Regions from separate parts of the Halalkalibacter krulwichiae genome, predicted to be linked through region 2. Evidence: predicted binding sites of a transcription regulator. Region 2 holds the regulator's gene; each other region holds the start of a gene.
What was found. The regulator CtsR, encoded in region 2, represses protease genes until heat stress. The targets are predictions, from matches to a motif close to ATGGTCAATAAAGGTCAAACA.

Region 1 (6,996 bases), 990 kb from region 2:
GAACAAGGCCCTGGTCTTTCAAAAACGTAACCTCACCTCGCAGCACCCGTTCTGAAAGCTGGAGGTTCGCCGATAAGCTTCTTCGACCAATTGGCTGCATGAGCTTAATGTAATGTAGGATGCGATACCGCTTGATCATGACTTCAAGTAAATCAGGTAATAATTTTTTTTGAATGTCTAACAATACTTGCATAGAGCGAATAACTCCTTTTTAAAGGTGGACTATTTTTGTCCCACATAGACTTTTTACGTCCCGATCTGTGCAAAAAAAAGACCAAATCCTTCCTACAGGTTCATATTACCAAGGATCAGGCCAATAAACAAGTTATATTTGCCTATTTAATTCAAGTAAACGTTTTCTTATTTTATCTTTTGTGATAATTCCGTAATCTACCTCTTCCCCGTTGATTACCACAACCGGGATCATAATTTGATATTTCTCAAGAAGAACATCATCCTTATAAATATCAACGATCTTCATTTCAAATCCAAATTCCTCTGCTAAAGGTTGTAGCTGATCAATCGCCTTATCACAAAGCGGACAATCAACCTTTGACATCACTGTTACATCTAACATTTGTAGAATCACTCACTTCTATACAATTTAAAAATTGCGCCAGCGTTTTTTAAAAATGCAATGAGCGAAGCCGTTGCCATCCCTTAAGCCTTCTATGAGCGATCTTCTCATAGAAGGCGCGCAACGTGCGTAGCCATTGCTCTCCCTTGAATACGCTTAAAGCTCTGCATCAGCTCAAAAATGTCCTACGTTACCTACTTTCTTACCGAACAAACCTTCATCATTATCCTACATTACCAGCATTTCTATTCAAATCTTTTCCGCTTAGAGGACGAAGGGATGCCTAATTCATCACGGTATTTGGCGATCGCACGCCTTGAAACCGTAGTTCCCTTTTCCTTTTCCAGCCACGCAACGATTTTCGCATCAGATAATGGCTTTTGCTTATTTTCACTCGCAATTAGCTCTTTCATCCATTCTTTAATCGAACGGCTTGATGTCGATTCTCCTATCCCGCTTTGAACACCCGAAGAAAACAAGGACTTTAATTCTATGACTCCTCTTGGCGTATCGGCAAATTTATTTGTCGTTGCTCGACTTACCGTTGATTCATGAACATCAATTTCTTCAGCAATTTCTTTTAAAGTCAGCGGCTTCAAGGCCCCATTTTTATTTAAAAAGTACTCTTTTTGATGCCTTGCGATTGCTTCTCCTACCTTAACAATCGTTTGTTTTCGCTGTTGAATGCTTCGCATTAACCATTGAACTTGTTGAATTTTTTGCTTTGCATATTGAGAAGCTTCTTGATCCCCCTCTTGACGAAGCAACTTTTCATAATGATGGTTTAGTCCAACATTCGGAATTAATTCATCTTCTAAATGAACAAGGAGATCTCCTTCATGAGGTACGATTCTTAATTCGGGCTTCACAAATTGGACTGGCTCCGCGATATATTGAGTTCCTGGACGAGGATCTAATGTTTGGATTAGATCATTTACTTCTTGTATTTCAGCTAAACTAACATTTAATTTTAACGAAATGTCTTTCCACTTCCGCTTCGCAAAGGCATCCATATAATGAGTGATCACTTGCTCCGCTAAAAAATTTCTGCTGTCTAGACGCTCTAATTGCAAAAGCAAACATTCTTGTAAGTCTCTAGCACCTACCCCTGCTGGATCAAAACTTTGCATGGTGAAAAGTGCATCTTCAGCTTCCTCAATATTTATAGAAAGCTCCTCAGAAATCTCCTCAAGAGACCTCGAGAGATAGCCATCCTCTCGTAAACTATATACAAAATAAGTAATTTCTTTTTTTTGTTTATCTGATAACCGTAACTCTTGAACTTGTAATAAAAGATGATCAAACAAGCTCGTTCGGCTCACATGCGCATAGTCAATTGGAGAGGCATGCTCTTCATTTCTATTTGGTGTAAAAGTCGAAAAAGAATAATCTTCTAACTTTGACCGTTCTTTCACTTCCAATAATGGGTTTTCAAGTGCTTGTTCTTGAATGAAATTCGTTAGTTCTACTGCAGAATACTGTAACAAGTGAATAGCCTGACGCAACTCTTGAGTCATTACAAGACTTGTCGTTTGTTGTTGATAAAGACCAAACTGCACGATTTTGCCCCTCCCCTCAAATAGCAAAAAAATTTCGTTCTATTACCTTTTACAACGTCCAAGCTCAGCATCTCAATGAAACTTCTACTCTTACAATCTTTAAGGCTAAGCTTACTATCTATTAGCACCCCTATAGAAAGGCTCCTTTTTCAATCTTCACTTAACATTGTAAGCGCTTTCTAATTTCTATGCTACCCTTAGTTTATTTCATTCCTATATTTCTATTATAAATGATGAACTAGTTTAAAACTATGGAATCGTCCTTTCATCGTTTAGATATTTTAAAAACGGGTATTATGAAAGGAGGGTTTAAAACGATTGATATGGAATAGTATGTATAAGAGGTTTCTTAAGCCTCTAAAAGAAGGCGAAAAAATTGACCTTCTTTGACCATTCTTGTATGATGTACATAAGTAAAACTCAAAACCACATTTAAAGGAGGATTTATTATGAATTTAATCCCTACAGTTATTGAACAAACAAACAGAGGAGAACGCGCATACGACATTTACTCTCGTTTATTAAAAGACCGTATCATTATGCTAGGTAGTGCGATTGATGACAATGTAGCAAACTCCATTGTAGCACAATTGCTCTTCCTTCAAGCAGAAGATCCTGAAAAAGATATTTCAATCTACATTAACAGCCCAGGTGGTTCTATCACAGCTGGTATGGCCATCTACGATACGATGCAATACATCAAGCCGAAAGTATCAACTATTTGTATTGGTATGGCTGCATCAATGGGTGCTTTCCTTCTAGCAGCAGGTGAAAAAGGAAAACGTTTTGCACTACCGAACAGTGAAGTCATGATTCACCAACCACTTGGCGGAACACAAGGTCAAGCATCAGACATCCAAATTCATGCAAAACGCATCATCGAAATGCGTGAAAGCTTAAACCGCATCTTAGCCGAGCGCACAGGCCAACCTCTTGAAGTAATCGAGCGTGACACAGACCGCGATAACTTCATGATCGCAGCTAAAGCTCAAGAATACGGTTTAATTGATAAAGTAATTCCTGCTACAAAGTAAATAAGGTTTTGTGTAACAGGCTAGAACAGAAATGTTGTAGCCTGTTTTTTTATTTCATTTTCCGCTCAGTCCCCATAAAAAAGACACCGTTCCCCCATCGTGGTTATCGGTGTCTATAGGCTTATTCTGTTTCAATAAATTCACTTAAAGCTTCTAGGGCTTCTGCCTCGTCCTTGCCCTCAGTAATTAGTGTGATCGTTGTTCCATGACTTAATGCTAAGCTCATAAGCCCCATGATACTTTTGGCGTTTACTTTTTTCTCATCTTTTTCAATAACAACCTCAGATAAGAAACGAGATGCCTCTTGTACAAATAGTGCTGCTGGTCTTGCTTGTAATCCTACTTTTCGTTGAATGGTTACTTCTTTCTTTAACATAATAATTCCTCCTCTTTCACTACATAGTAATTTATTTTATTTATTTAGATTTAGTGTCTGGCCATTTCTTAACTTATCAGCGATCTGATCAATCTTTCTTAGCCGATGATTGACACCAGATTTGCTGACTGTTCCTCCTTCGACCATTTCACCTAGTTCTTTCAACGTTACATCTTGATGCAGTACACGTAGTTCAGCGATTTCTTTTAACTTTGGTGGAAGCTGGTCAAGTCCAATGACCCGATCAACATAGCGAATATTCTCTACTTGTCTAAGTGCAGCACCGACTGTTTTGTTCAAATTGGCGGTTTCACAATTGACAAGACGATTCACCGAGTTTCGCATATCTTTCATAATACGAACATCCTCGAAATAAAGCAAAGCTTGATGCGCACCAATAATGTTCAAAAATTCGGTAATCTTTTCGCTCTCTTTCATATACGTAATGAAACCCTTTTTACGTTCCAATGTTTTGGCATTTAATTCATACTCGTTCATCAGTTCACATAAAGAGTCATTATGTTCCTCATAAAGAGAGAAGATTTCTAAATGATAGGACGACGTTTCGGGATGGTTAATGGATCCGCCAGCTAAGAAGGCTCCCCGTAAATATGCTCGTTTGCAGCATGCATCCTTTGTTAACTCAGGTGAAATAGTCCTAACAAAAACAAAGCCTTCGCTTAAGATCTTAAGCTTTTCTAGCAGTTCCTTTGCCTCATGTTGCATACGGACAAGGTAGACGTTGTTCTTCTTAAGCCTCATTTTTTTCCGAACTAGCAATTCTACAAACATCGTCGGATAGACTCGTTTAATTAATGTATATATTCTTCTAGCGATGGCAGCGTTTTCGGTTGTAACATCTAAGCTCAATTTCATTTGACTAAATGAAACAGAGCCATTCATGCGAATCAAAGCAGCTAATTCAGCCTGCGCACAGCAGTCTTCATGTTCTAGCTGCGTTAATTCTTTTTTCGTTTTGGCTGCAAAGGACATTGCCCCTCACTCCTTTCAGCCGTATAGTACAAATTTGATTACTATGATTTACACTATACGTATTCCCTTATCTTGTTACACGTAGAATAGCCTCAGAAACCTTGGTCGCGTTATGCCTTAGCATATTATTTTGTTCTGTGACGAAGTGATCTTGAATGATCGATATCCCGAGCTTTCTAAGACGTTCTTCATCAACAATGACCGGTTCAGCTCCTTCTACTTCATAACGCTCTCGCAACTCTTTCGAAATCGGAGAACCATTTACGAGAATATTCTCTACTAGCTCATCTCCACAGTGAGAAATAATCGCTTCTATATGATCAGCGGCTGTGTAATGATCGGTTTCACCTACTTGGGTCATTACATTACAAATATATACTTTATTGGCCGGTGACTGTTGTATCGCCTCTACCACTCCTGGAACGAGCAGATTCGGTAGAACACTCGTGTAGAGGCTTCCCGGTCCTAGCACAATTAAATCAGCTTCATTAATGGCTTTTATCCCAGCTTGTAACGGTTGTATGTTCTCTGGTGTTAGGAACACTCGTTTAATTTGTTTCTTTTCAAGCGGAATTAATGATTCCCCTGTTACAATCGTTCCATCAGCCATTTCTGCATGAAGAACAATGCTCCTATTAGAAGCAGGGTACACATTTCCTCGAACGTTTAGTACTTTGCTAATTTCTGTTATCCCTCTAGCAAAATCACCTGTTATAGAAGTCATACCAGCAAGCAATAAATTGCCTAGTGAGTGCCCCGACAACCCATTTCCATTTGAGAAGCGATGTTGAAAGAGCTCTTCTACTAAAGGTTCCACCTCGGCTAAAGCTACTAAAACGTTTCGGACATCTCCTGGTGGTGGGATGTCTAGTTCTTTGCGAAGTCTGCCTGAGCTACCGCCATCATCTGCGACTGTAACAATCGCAGAGATGTCGACCGGAAAAGCCTTCAGTCCCCTCAATAGCACCGAAAGGCCCGTACCTCCCCCAATGACAACTACTTTTTTTCTAATCACTTATATGCTTCCTTTCCTTTCTCAATATCCCGATGACTTACATGCAACGTATATTCATTTGCAAACTCTTTTCCGAAATATTCGGCTAAGGTGACGGAACGGTGTTTTCCACCAGTACAACCAATTCCAATCACAACCTGACTCTTGCCTTCCCTTTTGTATTGCGGAAGCATAAATTTAAGCAGATCTGAGAGTTTTTCAATAAATTGCTGTGTCTCAGTCCACTTTAATACATATGAAGATACTTCTTCTTCAAGTCCTGTTTTGGGCCTCATGTGATCAATGTAATGCGGATTCGGCAAGAAACGAACGTCGAAAACAAGGTCAGCATCAATTGGAATTCCATATTTAAAGCCAAAAGACATCATATTCACAGTAAATGGGTGCTTTTCATCTAAAGAGAACCTCTGAATGATTCTTTCTCGCAGCTGAATTGGTTTCATTTCTGTTGTGTCAATGATCTGTTGAGCTCTGCCCTTCATTTCTTCTAGCATTTCTCGTTCTAACCGAATTCCTTCCAGTGGCAATCCATTTGGAGCTAGCGGGTGTGAACGTCTTGTTTCTTTGTAACGTTGGACGAGCTTGGCATCTTTTGCATCTAGGAATAAAATTTGCAGCTTGTAATTTAATTTCAGCGACATGCTAATGGAATCAATTGCTTCGAACAAGTGATCAAAAAACTTGCGTCCACGTAAATCGATAACAAGTGCCACTTTATCCATCTTCCCATTAGACCCTTCTATTAACTCAACAAATTTCGGAATAAGAGCTGGAGGAAGATTATCGACACAAAAGTAGCCTAGGTCTTCGAAGCTTTGAACGGCTACCGTTTTTCCTGCTCCTGACATTCCTGTAATAATGACAATTTGAATTTCTTCCTGTACGATCGACATCCTCGTCCCTCCTTAAGGTTGTTCTGGTGTGACCCGATATGAAATCAACTCAAAGTCCTTTGTATAATAAAACGTTCCATACATGATCCCTTTACCATGAAACACATGTCGAAACATATGTTTATCTCCAGGTGCCATTGGCAGATTAGGAACCTCTGTAATTTGTTTCCATTCTAACTTTCCTTCTGGTGACTGCGCCAGTTGCTTACCTTGGAAACTAGTTGCATGAAAAGTGAACATCATCCATTCATCAGCAACTTGATCTCCTTCCATAATGACAATCGTTGATACAGCCCGCAGATCAGCAGATATAATTAGCCCTGTTTCTTCTCTAAATTCACGTTCCGCAGATTCTTTGATCGTTTCACCTGGTTCCATTTTGCCACCTGGTGCAACCCACCAACCACGGCTAGGCTTTTGTAAAACTAATGCTTTGTCTCCAGTTGTTAGTACACAATTAGTTATCCTTTGCAACAGCGCCACCTCACGTTCTCCTAATAGACATTGCTCACTAGTAGCAATGTCAAGCAATGGGTGAAGCAGCTACTC
Region 2 (6,996 bases):
GCTCTTCTGCGCCGATGGTAGTTGGGGGCTTCCCCCTGTGAGAGTAGGACGTTGCCAGGCAGATAAAAGACAATCCACTGGGTTGTCTTTTTTAATATGCATAAACATCATGCTCAAGGCGCAGAAGAGCGCTGTTTCGAAGAAACAGCATCTTCTCCGAATAAGCCGATGGAGCATCGTGAGTATGCTTCAAACATGACAATATTGTTTCATCTGATAATGCCATCCTTGATCCGAATGTATGAGGAGGTTATGTTCTTCTGGTAAGCCCTCTAGAGCGTTCTCTAACATATCCGAAACAAGTGAAAATGTTGGTCTTAATCCGATTGAATATGTGATGATTTCTTCGTTAAATAAATCTAATATAGGCGATAAATAAAGCTTTTCACCAAATAATTTAAACTCTGTTATATCCGTTACCCACTTCTGATTTGGGGTATCCGCTGTAAATTGACGGTCTAAATAATTTGGCGCTGTTTTACCTACAGTACCTTTATAAGATTTATATTTTTTCATTAGTACTAGGCATTTTAGTCCAAGCTCTTTCATGATACGTTGAACCTTTTTATGATTCACTTTTTGTCCACGATTTGCCAGCTCATCACGAATACGGCGGTAACCGTAACGCCCTTCGTGTTCCTCATAAATAGACTTAATTTCAGCTTTCAAATTACCATCTGAATCTATACGATTCATTCGCTTCACTAAATCATAGTATGTACTGCGGGGAATATCAGCTAGTTTCACGAGTGCCTTCACCGGGTATTTATGCCTTAACTCATAGACTACTTGCGCTTTGTCTTGTTTGGTGATTTTTCCTTGTTTTGAACTAAGGCATTCAACTTTTTTAGATACTCATTCTCCATCTCCAATTGTTGAATACGCGCTTCAAGTGCCTCTACTGATCCCCTAACTGGTGCTGTTTTGGGTTGTTTATTGGATTTCTCTTTCATGCATGGACGCCCCTTGTATCTAGGTTCAAGGGCTTCTACACCACTAATCTCTAACTTTTTCTGCCAATCATAAACCATTGTATAGCTAGAGATCTTAAAGAGAGCTGCGGTATCCATTAATGACGCACCCGATTGAACCATGTAATTTAGTACGTCTAGTTTAAAGGAAGCGGGATAATTTGTATAGGAATTACAAAATCCTTCTTCTCCATGTAATTCATATAATTTCAGCCAATATTGAAATTGGGCTCTCGTAACACCTACTTCTTTTGCATATTCTTTTTGTGAAATGGTATCGGAATTAAACCCATGAATAATTGATAACTTTTTATCAGGTGTATATTTACTCATAAAAAAACTGCACCCCTCATTGTTAGTTGTGTCTAACAATTGGGGTGCAGTTCATAATGGAATGCTTTTTTCTGCACATGTAGAGGGCGCAGAAGAGCTCTGATCGTGAATAAACTTCATTGAAAGTGCATCATGTCCCCTGGTCATGGAGCACCAGGACATTGCTAGGCGGGTAAAGCACAATCAAATTGATTGTGCTTTTTTGTAGTGTGCCCGGCATGTCTAACAGCTAGGTGGTGTAAGTCCACTACAGGCTTGGCAGTGGGAACTGTTAGCGAATGGCAAGGGTGTCTAGGGTGACCTAGAATCTGAAGGAAGCCGGACGCAAAATCTCGGGACAACGAACAGAAACTGGATATAAGGCTGGCTGGGGACGGACGAGTTTCCTATACAAAACGAAGTCCAACACTGCCCGAATCTCCTACAGTAAATCCAGTGTCTACGAGAGGAAAGCGGTTAGACTTACCCGGGGAGGTCTTACCGGGGTTTTCGAGATGAAGAAATTTCATAAGAAAACAACGAGTTCAGTGATGAGCTTGTGAACGGTAAGAAGTCAGCAGAGGTCATAGTAGTCCAGTGGATGAAGGACCGAACAATAAGAATCTTGGAACTAACGGAGGTGAGAAGTATGCATCGACCACAGAAAACATCAAAAGATGGCTACCTGCTAGAACATAAGGTGGAACCTGAACATAAAGCGGAAGCGTGCAGTATACTTCACGCTGAACCTAGAAGAAGAGATGGTGAAAGTTCAGAATTGATCAGCGAGATTATTGATCGAGATAACCTCAATAGGGCTTATAAAAGAGTCAAGAAGAACAAAGGAAAACCTGGGATAGACGGAATGACGGTAGACAAATTGCCACTATTCTTAGCCGAAGAGAGAAGGTCTCTTGTGCTTTCCATTAAAGATGGAACGTATCAACCACAACCCGTTAAGCGGGTTGAAATTCCGAAGCAGGATGGTTCAAAAAGAAAGCTAGGAATTCCCACGGTCAAAGACCGACTTGTCCAACAAGCGATTCTTCAAGTAATTGAAAAATGGATCAACCCCCATTTCTCCGAAAACAGTTTTGGCTTCCGCCCAAACCGAAGTGCTCACGACGCAATCGGAAAAGCAAAACAGTACTATGAAGAGAGATACCGATACGTGGTAGACATTGATATGAAGCAGTACTTCGATACAGTCAACCATGATAAACTCATGTATCATGTAGAGGAATTTATTCAGGACCCAATAGTGCTTAAGCTAATTCGTAAATTCCTGCGAAGTGGCATTATGATTGGTGAAAAATATGAGCCAAGCGAGGTTGGAACTCCTCAAGGAGGAAATCTATCACCGCTTCTTAGTAACGCCTATCTTCACCAACTGGACCTAGAACTAGAAAGGCGTGGTCATAAGTTTATCCGCTACGCAGATGACTGTAACATTTACGTGAAAAGCCAAAGGGCTGGAGAGAGAGTATTAAAAAGCATTACAAAATTTCTTGAAGAAAAACTAAAGCTAACGGTGAATAAGGAGAAGAGTGAAGTTGGTAAACCGACGAAACGGAAGTTTCTAGGGTTCTGTATACATCCAACAAGAAATGGAGCACAAGTCCGTCCGCATACTAAGGCGAAAAAGAGCCTCGAAGAAAAAGTAAGAAAACTAACTTCCCGCAAACGACCAGGAGAGATCCGTGAGATCATCAAGGAGGTCAACCAAGTAACTAGGGGGTGGATCAACTATTATGGGGTTGGTCTTGTGAAAACCTATGTTCAAGAAATTGATCGTTGGATACGTCGAAGGATTAGACAAATAATCTGGAAAAGGTGGAAGAAGGTTAAAACTCGCTTTAAAAGTCTTATCAAACTAAAAATCCCCAAACAAAAGGCTTGGGAGTGGGCAAACACTCGGAAAGGCTACTGGCATATTTCAAATAGTTTCATCTTAAATACCGCGATAGCAAATCATCTTCTTGAACGAATTGGATTACTCAATCTTACTCAACTATATTCCTCGATAAATTCTAAACACACTTAACTTATTGAACCGCCGTATACGGACCCGTACGTACGGTGGTGTGAGAGGTCGGAGGCTAAACACCTCCTCCTACTCGATTAAAAAAAGATCCCTCAAGTCAGAAGGAATTATATCTAATAATATGGGTTTGTTCAATTCCCAAAGGAGACCGACCAAGCCTCTTACAAAGATGAAGCATAAGCATTCAAGAGGCATCTCCTTTTCTAATTTAACAAACTTAATTATTAATACATTAGTATTTATGTTTCAATAAGCATAAAAAAGGATATAGTCCTCTAGAGACAAAATCATTCTCAACAATAATTAGAGGAGGAGAAAAGATGCTGCAACCAAACGGACTCCAACAATTAAAAGATCAGTATGCATGTGATAAAGGTGTTTTAACTATTTATTTAAATACTGACCAGACGAGTAATGATCAACAAAAGGGAGAATGGAAAATAAGGCTAAAAAATGGTTTGAAGAAATTGGAGCAATATATAGAACGTATGAACGCTAACCAAATTCAGACATTTAAAAAGCTAAAGAAAAATGCTTTGAAAGAGATTGAAAACTTACAGCTGCAATTACCTAAAAGTTTTGTTTTAGTTGCTTCAGAAAAGGGTGGTTTATATTTAAAAGAGTTAAGGATACAAGTAGAAAATGAATTTCAATGGGATAAGGAACCGAAATTCTTACAGTTGGAGAACTTACAAAAGAGGTATCCACAAGAAGGAATTTTGCTTATTCAAAAAGAAAATATATATATGATTGAAACAAGTTTGGGAGAAGTAAACGAAGAGACTCTCTATAGTCTGGAGTTAGAAAGTGCAGATTGGAAGCCATATGAGGGTAATGCAGCTCGTGATAGAATGGCTTCAAGTGCCAATCACCGCGATAAGTATGACCAGAGATTTGAGGCTAATCAAATTAGATGGCTGAAGCAACTTGCATCTGATTTAGAACAGCAAGGGGTAAAAAGAGGTTGGAAGCATGTATATTTGCTTGGTGAAAAAGAATTAGTAACTGAATTTGAGAAACAAGTCAAATTGATAAATAAAACAAAAATTAATAAAAATTATACTAATTTGACATCGATGGAAATTCTGAATCAATTATTAGTATCATAAACTAAAGGGGGCGTCTTTAAAGGTCTATTTTTGATCTTTTAAAGACGCCCTCGAAAGCAATGAGCAGACGGAGTAAAAAACTCGATCTTTAATTTTATAATATTCTCTACTCTGATGTTATGTACTCTATAAGCCTGGTTATACTAGATGAATGCATACATATTGCACTTTTTAAGAAGAGAGCATATAATATTTACAAAGTCAAAGAAAGTCAAAGTCAAACGAGGAGGGAGGGCGAAGCTTGAGGAATATTTCAGACATCATTGAGGAGTACCTGAAAGCAACGATTAAAAATAGTGGTAATGATCCATTAGAAATTAAACGTAGTGAGATTGCAAAGAAGTTTCAATGTGTGCCTTCACAAATCAATTACGTCATTCAAACACGTTTTACTCTTGAAAAGGGCTATCAAGTAGAAAGCAAAAGAGGTGGTGGAGGATATATTCGCATTATTAAAGTCAGTCCCCATGATCATTTAGACTTACTTGACCAAATGATAAAAATCACAGGAAAAAATATTGATCAGAATACAGCTGAGAATATTATTTTGCGTTTATATGAAGAAAATGCAGTTACAAAAAGAGAAGCGAATCTCATGTTAAGTGTAATGGATCGAACACTCTATAATGCTGAAGTAACTCACCGTGATGAGGTTAGATCTAATATTTTAAGAGCGATGTTACAAACATTAAAATATAAAGAATTATCATAGAGGGGAGGAGTTTTGTTGATTTGTCAGGAATGTAATAAAAGACAAGCAAGTTTGCATTTTGCCAAAATCATTAATGGTGAAAAAACTGAGTTTCATATTTGTGAGCAATGTGCGAAGGAAAAAGGAGAGTATTTTCCTGGTGCAAACAGTTTCTCCATCCACCAACTTTTATCAGGGCTGCTTAATTTTGAACAACCAATAAAAAAAGAAAACGAACAAACTTCGGTAAAGAAGCTTGAATGCGAAAAGTGTGGAATGACTTATGAGCAGTTTACTCAAGTTGGACGCTTTGGATGTGCTGATTGTTATAAGAGCTTTGATTCAAAGTTAGAGCCAATATTGAAAAGAGTCCATAGTGGCAACCATACACATGCAGGAAAGCTCCCTGAGAGAATAGGCGGAGGAATTCAAATTCAAAGGCAAATAGAGACTTTAAAACAAGAGCTGAAAGGGTTAATTGAGCTGGAAGAGTTTGAAAAAGCTGCGGAACTTAGGGATCAAATTCGTCTATTAGAAAAACAAAAGAATGAACAAGAGGAGGGCTGATAAGATGTCACTCCAACAATTTATTTCAGAAGCATTAAGTCCTTGGATGAAAAAAGATGGGCCAGATTCGGATATTGTCCTAAGTAGCCGAATAAGATTAGCTAGAAACCTGAAAGAATATAAATTTCCTTTAATCGCTTCGATGGAAGAGTCATATGCAACGAGCAAGCATGTTGGTGAAGCCTTAACACAAGAAGAGTTTCATTCAATTGGATCTCTTGAGTGGCTACGTATCGATGATATGAAGACAAATGAGAAAAGGGTTCTAGTTGAAAAACATTTAATAAGCCCTCATTTAGCGGATCAGTCAAAGCATGGGGCAGTTTTACTTGATAAAGATGAAGCTGTCAGCATTATGATCAATGAAGAGGATCATATTCGAATTCAATGTTTATTGCCAGGTTTCCAATTAGGAAAGGGATTAGACAAAGCGAATCAAATCGATGATTGGATTGAGCAACGCTTGACATATGCATTTGATGAAAAGAGAGGCTATCTTACAAGCTGTCCCACAAATGTTGGGACAGGTTTACGAGCATCTGTGATGATGCATTTACCAGCACTTGCTATGACTCAACAATTAAATCGTATTTTACCAGCAATTAATCAATTAGGGTTAGTTGTTAGAGGAATTTACGGTGAAGGTAGCGAAGCTTTAGGTAACCTGTTCCAAATCTCGAACCAATTGACACTTGGCAAATCAGAGGAGGACATTGTTGAAGATTTAAGAGGGGTAGTATTACAGCTCATTCAGCAAGAACGGACAGCCAGAGAGAATCTGCTAGATCAATCAAGGTTGCAATTGGAAGATCGTGTTCATCGTTCTTTTGGAATTTTAGCGCATAGCCGTTTAATTGAATCAAAAGAAGCGACTCAACGTTTATCTAATGTGAGACTTGGAATTGATTTAGGGTTGATTAAAGGTCTTTCAGGTAACATTTTAAATGAGTTAATGATTTTAACTCAGCCTGGATTTTTGCAGCAATATGCAGGAGAGGTTTTATCGCCTGAGTTGCGAGATGAAAGAAGGGCAACCTTGATAAGGGAAAGATTGAAATTAGAGGAAGAAACCAACGAATAATCTGGAGGTGGACGTTTTATGATGTTTGGACGTTTTACAGAGAGAGCTCAAAAGGTATTGGCATTAGCACAAGAGGAAGCAGTTCGTTTAGGTCACAATAATATTGGGACAGAGCATATTTTACTTGGACTTATTAGAGAGGGAGAAGGAATTGCTGCTAAAGCCCTTCAAGCTCTTGGACTTGGTTCTGAGAAAATACAAAAAGAAGTAGAAACTTTGAT
Region 3 (6,996 bases), 2.2 Mb from region 2:
GTGCACGTTTCCTTCAAAATATTAAAGAAGCATATGATCGTGATGCTAACTTAACGAACTTGTTATTAGATCCATACTTCCAAGAAATTGTTGAGAGCTACCAAGAAGCAGCACGTGACGTTGTTGCGACAGCTGTTAAATTAGGTATTCCAGTTCCTGGTTTAGCTAGCGCTCTTGCCTACTATGATAGCTATCGCACAGCTACTCTTCCAGCCAACCTTTTACAGGCGCAACGAGATTACTTCGGTGCACACACGTATCAACGTGTTGACAAAGAAGGAATCTTCCATACAAATTGGATGGAAAAGTAATCATGATAAGATGAATTTGACATTAGTTGAATTCATCTTTTCTTTTTTGAAAATGGTAAGATATTTTGACCTAGGAGGTAATAGAATGACTCATTTTTACATAGAAAAATTTGACTTCAATCAACCGAAGGAAATTGAAGATGCATTTAAGCAATTACTTGATCAACCGATCCAAACACTTGACCAGTTAAAAAGTTGGTTAAAGCAGCAATCTGATTTAGATGAAGCGTTAGAAGAAGCGTTATCTGGTCACTATATCGACTTTCAATGTCAAAGTGATTCAAGGAAAGCAAAAGAAAGATTTGAGCATGATCAAAATGTAATTGAACCAATGTATAAAAAATATGACTTCCTTTTAACTAATAAGCTACTCGATAGCCCTCTCGTTAATCAATTGAATTCTGACATATATGAGCAATTTATTAAACGAAAAAAGAATGCAAAAAACATATTCAGCTTAGAGAATGTTGATTTAGAAGTTAAAGAAGATGCTCTTGTTACACAATATTTTGAAATTACAGGATCCATTACGGTCATTTTTGAAGGAGAAGAATTAACATTAAGTCAGCTTACTCCTTATTATGAAGATGCCAATCGAAACAAAAGGGAAAAGGCCGTTACATTAGCTGCTGAGGCAATTCTCTTAAAAGAAAAAGATCTTCAGGTCATTATGGATCAATTAGTTAAACTGCGCCATCAAAAAGCTATGAATAGAAACCTCTCGAATTATCGGGATTACATGTTTAAGAAGTATGAGCGTTTTGATTATACAGCAGAGGATTGTAAACAATTAGCGGAGTCTATTAGAAAATATGTCAAGCCATTAAAAGAAAAACTACAAAAAAAACACCAACAAGAAATTGGAGTAGATACTTACAAGCCTTGGGATCGTTATGCTGTTCCTATTGGACAATCGACACTTAAGCCATTTAAAACGAGCAATGAGCTTATTGAGAAAACTAGAACTATTTTAAATAAGTTAGATCCCCGCTTTTCACATTTATTAACATCCATGAATGAGAAAGGGATGCTTGATCTAAATAGTAGAAAGGGAAAATCACCTGGTGGGTTTTGTTCTGCTCTTCCTTTATCTAAATTATCCTTTATTTTCATGAATGCATCTAAAACACACGACGACATGATCACTCTTATTCATGAAATGGGTCATTGTATTCATAATGATCTAATGAAAGATCAACCAATTAGTGATTATCGTGAAGCTCCAATGGAGTCAGCTGAATTAGCAAGCATGTCGATGGAGTTACTTACAATGGACCAATGGAATACTTTTTATGAAAAAAAGACTGAATTAAAAAGAGCGATGACAATGCAATTAAGAGGGATTATTGATTTCTTGCCTCAAGGAATGGTGATTGATCAGTTTCAACATTGGATGTATGAAAACCCGAAACATTCCGCACAAGAGCGTAATAAACAATATCAAGAAATAGCAAAGCAGTTAGATTCTAATTACGTTGATTGGTCCAATTATGAAAAGTGGCAACAAACAGCATGGATGAGAGTCCTTCACATTTTTGAAGTGCCTTTTTATTATATCGAGTATGTCATTGCTCAATTAGGGGCGCTGCAAATATACAAGCAATATCGTGAGAACCCTCAGCAAGCATTAGAGAGGTATAAGTCAGCTCTTGCATTAGGGTCCTCTAAATCTTTACCTGAAGTTTACGAAGCAGCAGGGATTCGCTTTGATTTTTCAGAAACAACGATTAAAGAACTAATGACCTTCTTAGAAAGTGAATTGGAAGTAATTGATTTATAAAAACTCAAGCTACCTTTAGATTCACTGCTACTTAATAAAAAGCGTTCAGAAAGGCATCGAACACTATGAGTAAAAAGTATATAGTTTTTCTATTATTTACTGTACCTCTCTTTCTTTACTTTCTGGTGTTACACATTCAAATTCAAAGATTTAGTCAACAAGAAGTTCCAAAAGGAGCCGATTTCCTAATTATTTTAGGTGCTAAAGTAGACGGGACCACCCCTTCTCTCTCGCTGCAATTCCGAATTGATGCTGCCGCAATATATTTACTTGAAAACCCTCAAACTATTGTGATTGCTACTGGAGGGCAAGGTCCAGATGAGGATCTTACTGAAGCGGAGACAATTAAAAGAGAATTAGTAGCAAAAGGAATTAATGCAAATCGAATTAAGCTAGAGGGCAACTCAACAACGACAGAAGAGAATATAAAACTTTCAATACCTTATCTCCCAAATCAATCTCAGACAGGGATTGTCGTATCTAACGATTATCATTTATACCGAGCGATAAAAATAGGGAATGATGAAGGATTACAATTAATAGGGCTCCCTGCAAAAACGCCTATTCTGTCATTACCTAAATCATATATACGTGAATATTTAGCTATTACTAAATATTACTTAAAAAATAAAGATTGATTGAAATTAAACACCGTTAATACGGTGTTTTTTTGTTATGCACAAAAAAATAATTGAATGATATGCATTTTTTAACATCGGTTTTAAAAGACTAACTAATAAAAGATAAAATGAAAGAGGGCAACCATTACGTGAAGAAAAAAAGTCATTTTGCAATGAGAGTCAACATCATGTTCTTCTTTATATTTCTTTTATTTTCTGGCTTGATTTTACGGTTAGGCATCGTTCAAATTGTTCAAGGCGAAGATTTTGAAAGTGAACTTGCTTCAACAACAAACATTATTTCAAGAATAAATGCGCCTAGAGGGCTTATGTATGATCGGTACGGTCATCTTGTTGTTGATAACACACTTGAGCTTTCACTTACCTATACAAACCCTTCACGCACACAGAAACCAGTAGAGATGATTGCGATCGCAAGAAAACTTGAACCAATGATTGATATTGATACAAATCGAGTGACCGATAGAGATAAAAGAGAATACATATTGCTTCAAATGAAAGAAGACGAGCGCTATCGTTTGATTAACAAAGAAGAGCGTAAGAATCTTGAATCAAATACATTGATCTATCGTTTAGAACTTGAACGTATACCACAACAACGAGTAGAAGATCTAACAAAAGCTGATAAAAAAATAATTGCAATTTATCGACAAATGCAAAGAGCACATATGAATAACGCACAAAGAATTAAGCGTAATATTACTGAGGAAGAGGCTCATCAAATAAGTGAGATTCTAGACCAATTACCGGGGATAGATATATTGCGCGATTCAAGAAGAACATACGTCTATGGAGATTCATTCCGAGAATTCTTTGGGTCCATTAATGTTATACCTAAAGGAAAAGTCGATCATTTTCTATCTAGAGGATATGAACAATCAGATTTAGTTGGTACAAGTTTCTTAGAAGCTCAATATGAAGATGTTCTAAGAGGGAAAAAAGCTGTCGTTGAACGAACAACTCAAAAAACTCCGGGAAACACTGTTCAAAAAAAGACAAGGGAAATCCTTGGTGCAAGAGGAAATGATCTTGTATTAACTCTTGATATGGAATTACAACAACAATTAGAAAACATTATTTCAAAAGAAATGAACAAGGCTGGAAAAGGATCTTTTATTTCAGATCGCTCGGCTTATGCTGTACTTATAGAACCGAAAACAGGTGATATTTTAGCAATGGCTGGATATTTTGATCCTGCGAATGAGAAGACAGAGGGAGTTTCTGATCATATTGGTAATGTCACAAAAGCCTTTGCGATGGGTTCAACCGTTAAAGCCGCATCGGTATTAACTGGATTTCAGACAAATATTATTCAACCAGGAGATCGATTTCTCGATGAACCAATTTATTTACCGGCTACACCGGTCAAAAAGTCGTGGACAAATCAACTCGGTGTTGTTAATGATATTCAAGCGTTAGAACAATCTTCTAACGTTTATATGTTCCAAATAGGTATGCGTTTAGCGAATTGTTATTACAAAGAGAAAGATGAACACTGTGGTTGGAATACAAATTCGATACGCAAAGCCTATAGCGAAGTACGTAACTCTTTCAACCAATTTGGATTAGGCTCTGAGACAGGTATCGACCTTCCATACTCAGAAACTGGTTTAAAAGGTGGGAGTGAAGTAGGCGGAAATCTAATGGACTTAATGATTGGCCAATATGATACTTATACTCCTCTGCAGTTAGCTCAATACATTGCAACCATCGCAAATGATGGTTATCGAATGGAACCACGGTTAGTTCGAGAAATTAGAGCGCCTTTAATTAATGAGCATGATCGCACTATTGTAATCAAAAGATTTGAACCGAAAATACTAAACCGTATTGAAATGAGCGACGCTCACATTAAGCGTGTCAAGGAGGGGCTAAGAGCCGTAATGACTAAAGGAACTGCAGCAAAAAAATTTGCAAAAGTTCGTTACAATCCAGCAGGAAAAACAGGTACTGCTCAAGTTAGAATACCAGTAGGAGAAGGAGTAAACCGTCACTTTGTAGAAGGAAATACACAGACGCTTGTAGGATATGCACCGTATGATGATCCAGAGATTGCATTTGCCGTTGTCGTACCATTTGCTCAATTAGACGAAGAAGGTGGTAGAAAAGGTATGGCACAAAATATCGCGGATGACGCCATGAAAACTTATTTTAAATTAAAAAAAGTTAGAAAAGGTCCTACTTTATCTCCTCAGTAGAAATTACCAACAATAATAAGTTGCGCGGAATTACATTATCGTATATAGTATGAATAGAACATCTGATATAACATTCAGGTAATCGCTGCATCATTTGATGTAGAGGAAAGTCCATGCTCGCACGGTCTGAGATGATCGTAGTGTTCGTGCCTAGCCAAAAAATAAGCTAGGGCAATTTGGTCAAGTAGACTAGATTGACGGCAGGGAAAAGCACCTAAGGTTAATTTGACTATGGGCGAGTACCCTTGAAAGTGCCACAGTGACGAAGCTCTCCTGGAAACGGAAGAGGTGGAACGCGGTAAACCCCACGAGCGAGAAACCCAAATTTGGTAGGGGAACTATCTCGAAGGAATTAAACGGAGAGATAGACAGATAGCAGTTGTTATCTGTAGATAGATGATTACCACCGGAGTACGAGGGTAAAACCGTTTGCAGTACTAAGGTACAAAACATGGCTTATCGAATGTTATAGAAACAGATTATTTGTTTATCAAGGCTGCGTTGCTCGTTATTGATATATGTTTCAACCTTTATACGTAAATAGTGAGTTTAAAATTTAGATTCTAATGTCAGGCCTTTGTTCTTTTAGGGGAAGGCAGAAGGATTTGTGCAAACACCAACTTTTTTAAAAGGGGTCGTTTGAAACTCTATTATTTAACGGCAAAAGCGGCACACCACTTAGTAAATTTTAAAATGATCAGGTTCTCTTACGGGACTGATCTTTTTTCTAATCAATAACTTAAACTTGAAAAGTCAATAAAGGTCAAATATAATATAAGTATATTCATTATTTAAAAAAGCCGAAATGGCTTTTTCTTTTCAATAAAAGGTCAAATTTAGTCAAAGTCAAACCTAGTATAGAAAGGATGAAGAAGATGCTGTGTCAAAAATGTCAAAAAAATCAAGCGAACATATCAATGAACCTTATCGTAAATCAAGCGAAACAACAAATGTCTTTATGTACAGATTGCTATCACCAAATAAGTTCAAAGTTTGGCATGAATTCTTTACCGTTTGATGATTTATTTAAAGGTTTTTTTGAAGCGCAGGGCAATCAAACTAATAGCGGATTTACACACGTAAAAGAAGAAAAACGTAGAGAAGGCGGCAATGGTTTCCTTGATCAGCATGGTCGAAATTTATCTGAAGAAGCGAGACAAGGACGCATTGATCAAGTAATTGGGCGTGAAAAAGAAATTGAACGAGTAATTGAAGTATTAAACCGTCGTTCTAAAAATAATCCAGTTTTAATCGGAGAAGCTGGTGTAGGTAAAACGGCGATTGCTGAAGGCTTTGCGTTTAAAATTGTAAGAGGTGAAGTCCCTACAAAGCTTTTAAACAAGGAAGTATACGTGTTAGACATTAGTTCACTCGTTGCAGGCACAAACTATAGAGGTCAATTTGAAGAAAAAATGCAGCAACTTGTAACGGAATTACAGGAACGAGACAATGTCATTTTGTTCATTGACGAGTTGCATATGATGGTTGGAGCAGGTGCAAGTTCAGAAGGGTCAATGGATGCCGGAAATATACTTAAACCAGCTTTAGCACGTGGAGAGTTTCAAATTATTGGTGCAACTACCTTAAAAGAATACAGAATGATTGAGAAAGATGCAGCTCTAGAGCGCCGCTTTCAACCCGTTATCGTTAAAGAGCCGACAATTGATGAGGCATTTGAAATTTTAAAAGGTATCAGACCTATTTATGAGAATTATCACAACGTAAAATACTCTGATGAAGTATTAAAAGCTTGTATTACATTATCAGATCGTTATATTCAGGATCGTTTCTTACCAGATAAAGCGATTGATTTACTGGATGAAGCTGGATCAAAATTAAATTTAACACAAGGAGAAACAGATAAAGGAAAGTTAGAGAAGCGTTTAAATGAGATTGCAAGAGAAAAGGAACTAGCAACTAAAGACGAAAATTATGAAAGAGCCGCAAAGCTTCGCGATGAAGAAGTTGACATTAAAAATAAACTCGAAAATGACATAAAAGAACCGGTTCAAGAAGTTACGGAAGAGGATATACAAGGCATTATTGAAAGAAGTACCGGAATCCCT

Region 1: clpP (ATP-dependent Clp endopeptidase proteolytic subunit ClpP) is a predicted target of CtsR. The motif match lies at 2,510-2,530, and genes of this name have one in related genera.
Region 3: BkAM31D_RS11325 (ATP-dependent Clp protease ATP-binding subunit) is a predicted target of CtsR. The motif match lies at 5,680-5,700, and genes of this name have one in related genera.

The regions. Positions count from the first base shown of each region.
Region 1 covers NZ_CP020814.1:3,725,246-3,732,241, forward strand. Annotated here, with positions in the region: gene BkAM31D_RS18830 (sugar-binding transcriptional regulator) at 1-193, opposite strand, end outside; gene BkAM31D_RS18835 (glutaredoxin family protein) at 326-577, opposite strand; gene rpoN (RNA polymerase factor sigma-54) at 823-2,136, opposite strand; gene clpP (ATP-dependent Clp endopeptidase proteolytic subunit ClpP) at 2,586-3,170, shown strand; gene BkAM31D_RS18850 (HPr family phosphocarrier protein) at 3,292-3,546, opposite strand; gene whiA (DNA-binding protein WhiA) at 3,583-4,539, opposite strand; gene mgfK (gluconeogenesis morphogenetic factor MgfK) at 4,607-5,554, opposite strand; gene rapZ (RNase adapter RapZ) at 5,551-6,447, opposite strand; gene BkAM31D_RS18870 (NUDIX hydrolase) at 6,460-6,921, opposite strand.
Region 2 covers NZ_CP020814.1:103,871-110,866, forward strand. Annotated here, with positions in the region: rRNA gene rrf (5S ribosomal RNA) at 1-60, shown strand, start outside; partial or broken gene BkAM31D_RS23365 (IS3 family transposase) at 196-1,304, opposite strand; gene ltrA (group II intron reverse transcriptase/maturase) at 1,933-3,327, shown strand; gene BkAM31D_RS00510 (VLRF1 family aeRF1-type release factor) at 3,648-4,436, shown strand; gene BkAM31D_RS00515 (CtsR family transcriptional regulator) at 4,678-5,148, shown strand; gene mcsA (protein-arginine kinase activator protein McsA) at 5,164-5,694, shown strand; gene mcsB (protein-arginine kinase McsB) at 5,699-6,775, shown strand; gene clpC (ATP-dependent protease ATP-binding subunit ClpC) at 6,794-6,996, shown strand, end outside.
Region 3 covers NZ_CP020814.1:2,261,081-2,268,076, reverse strand. Annotated here, with positions in the region: gene gnd (NADP-dependent phosphogluconate dehydrogenase) at 1-311, shown strand, start outside; gene BkAM31D_RS11345 (M3 family oligoendopeptidase) at 397-2,091, shown strand; gene BkAM31D_RS11340 (YdcF family protein) at 2,157-2,729, shown strand; gene BkAM31D_RS11335 (peptidoglycan D,D-transpeptidase FtsI family protein) at 2,861-4,930, shown strand; RNA gene rnpB (RNase P RNA component class B) at 5,001-5,394, shown strand; gene BkAM31D_RS11325 (ATP-dependent Clp protease ATP-binding subunit) at 5,806-6,996, shown strand, end outside.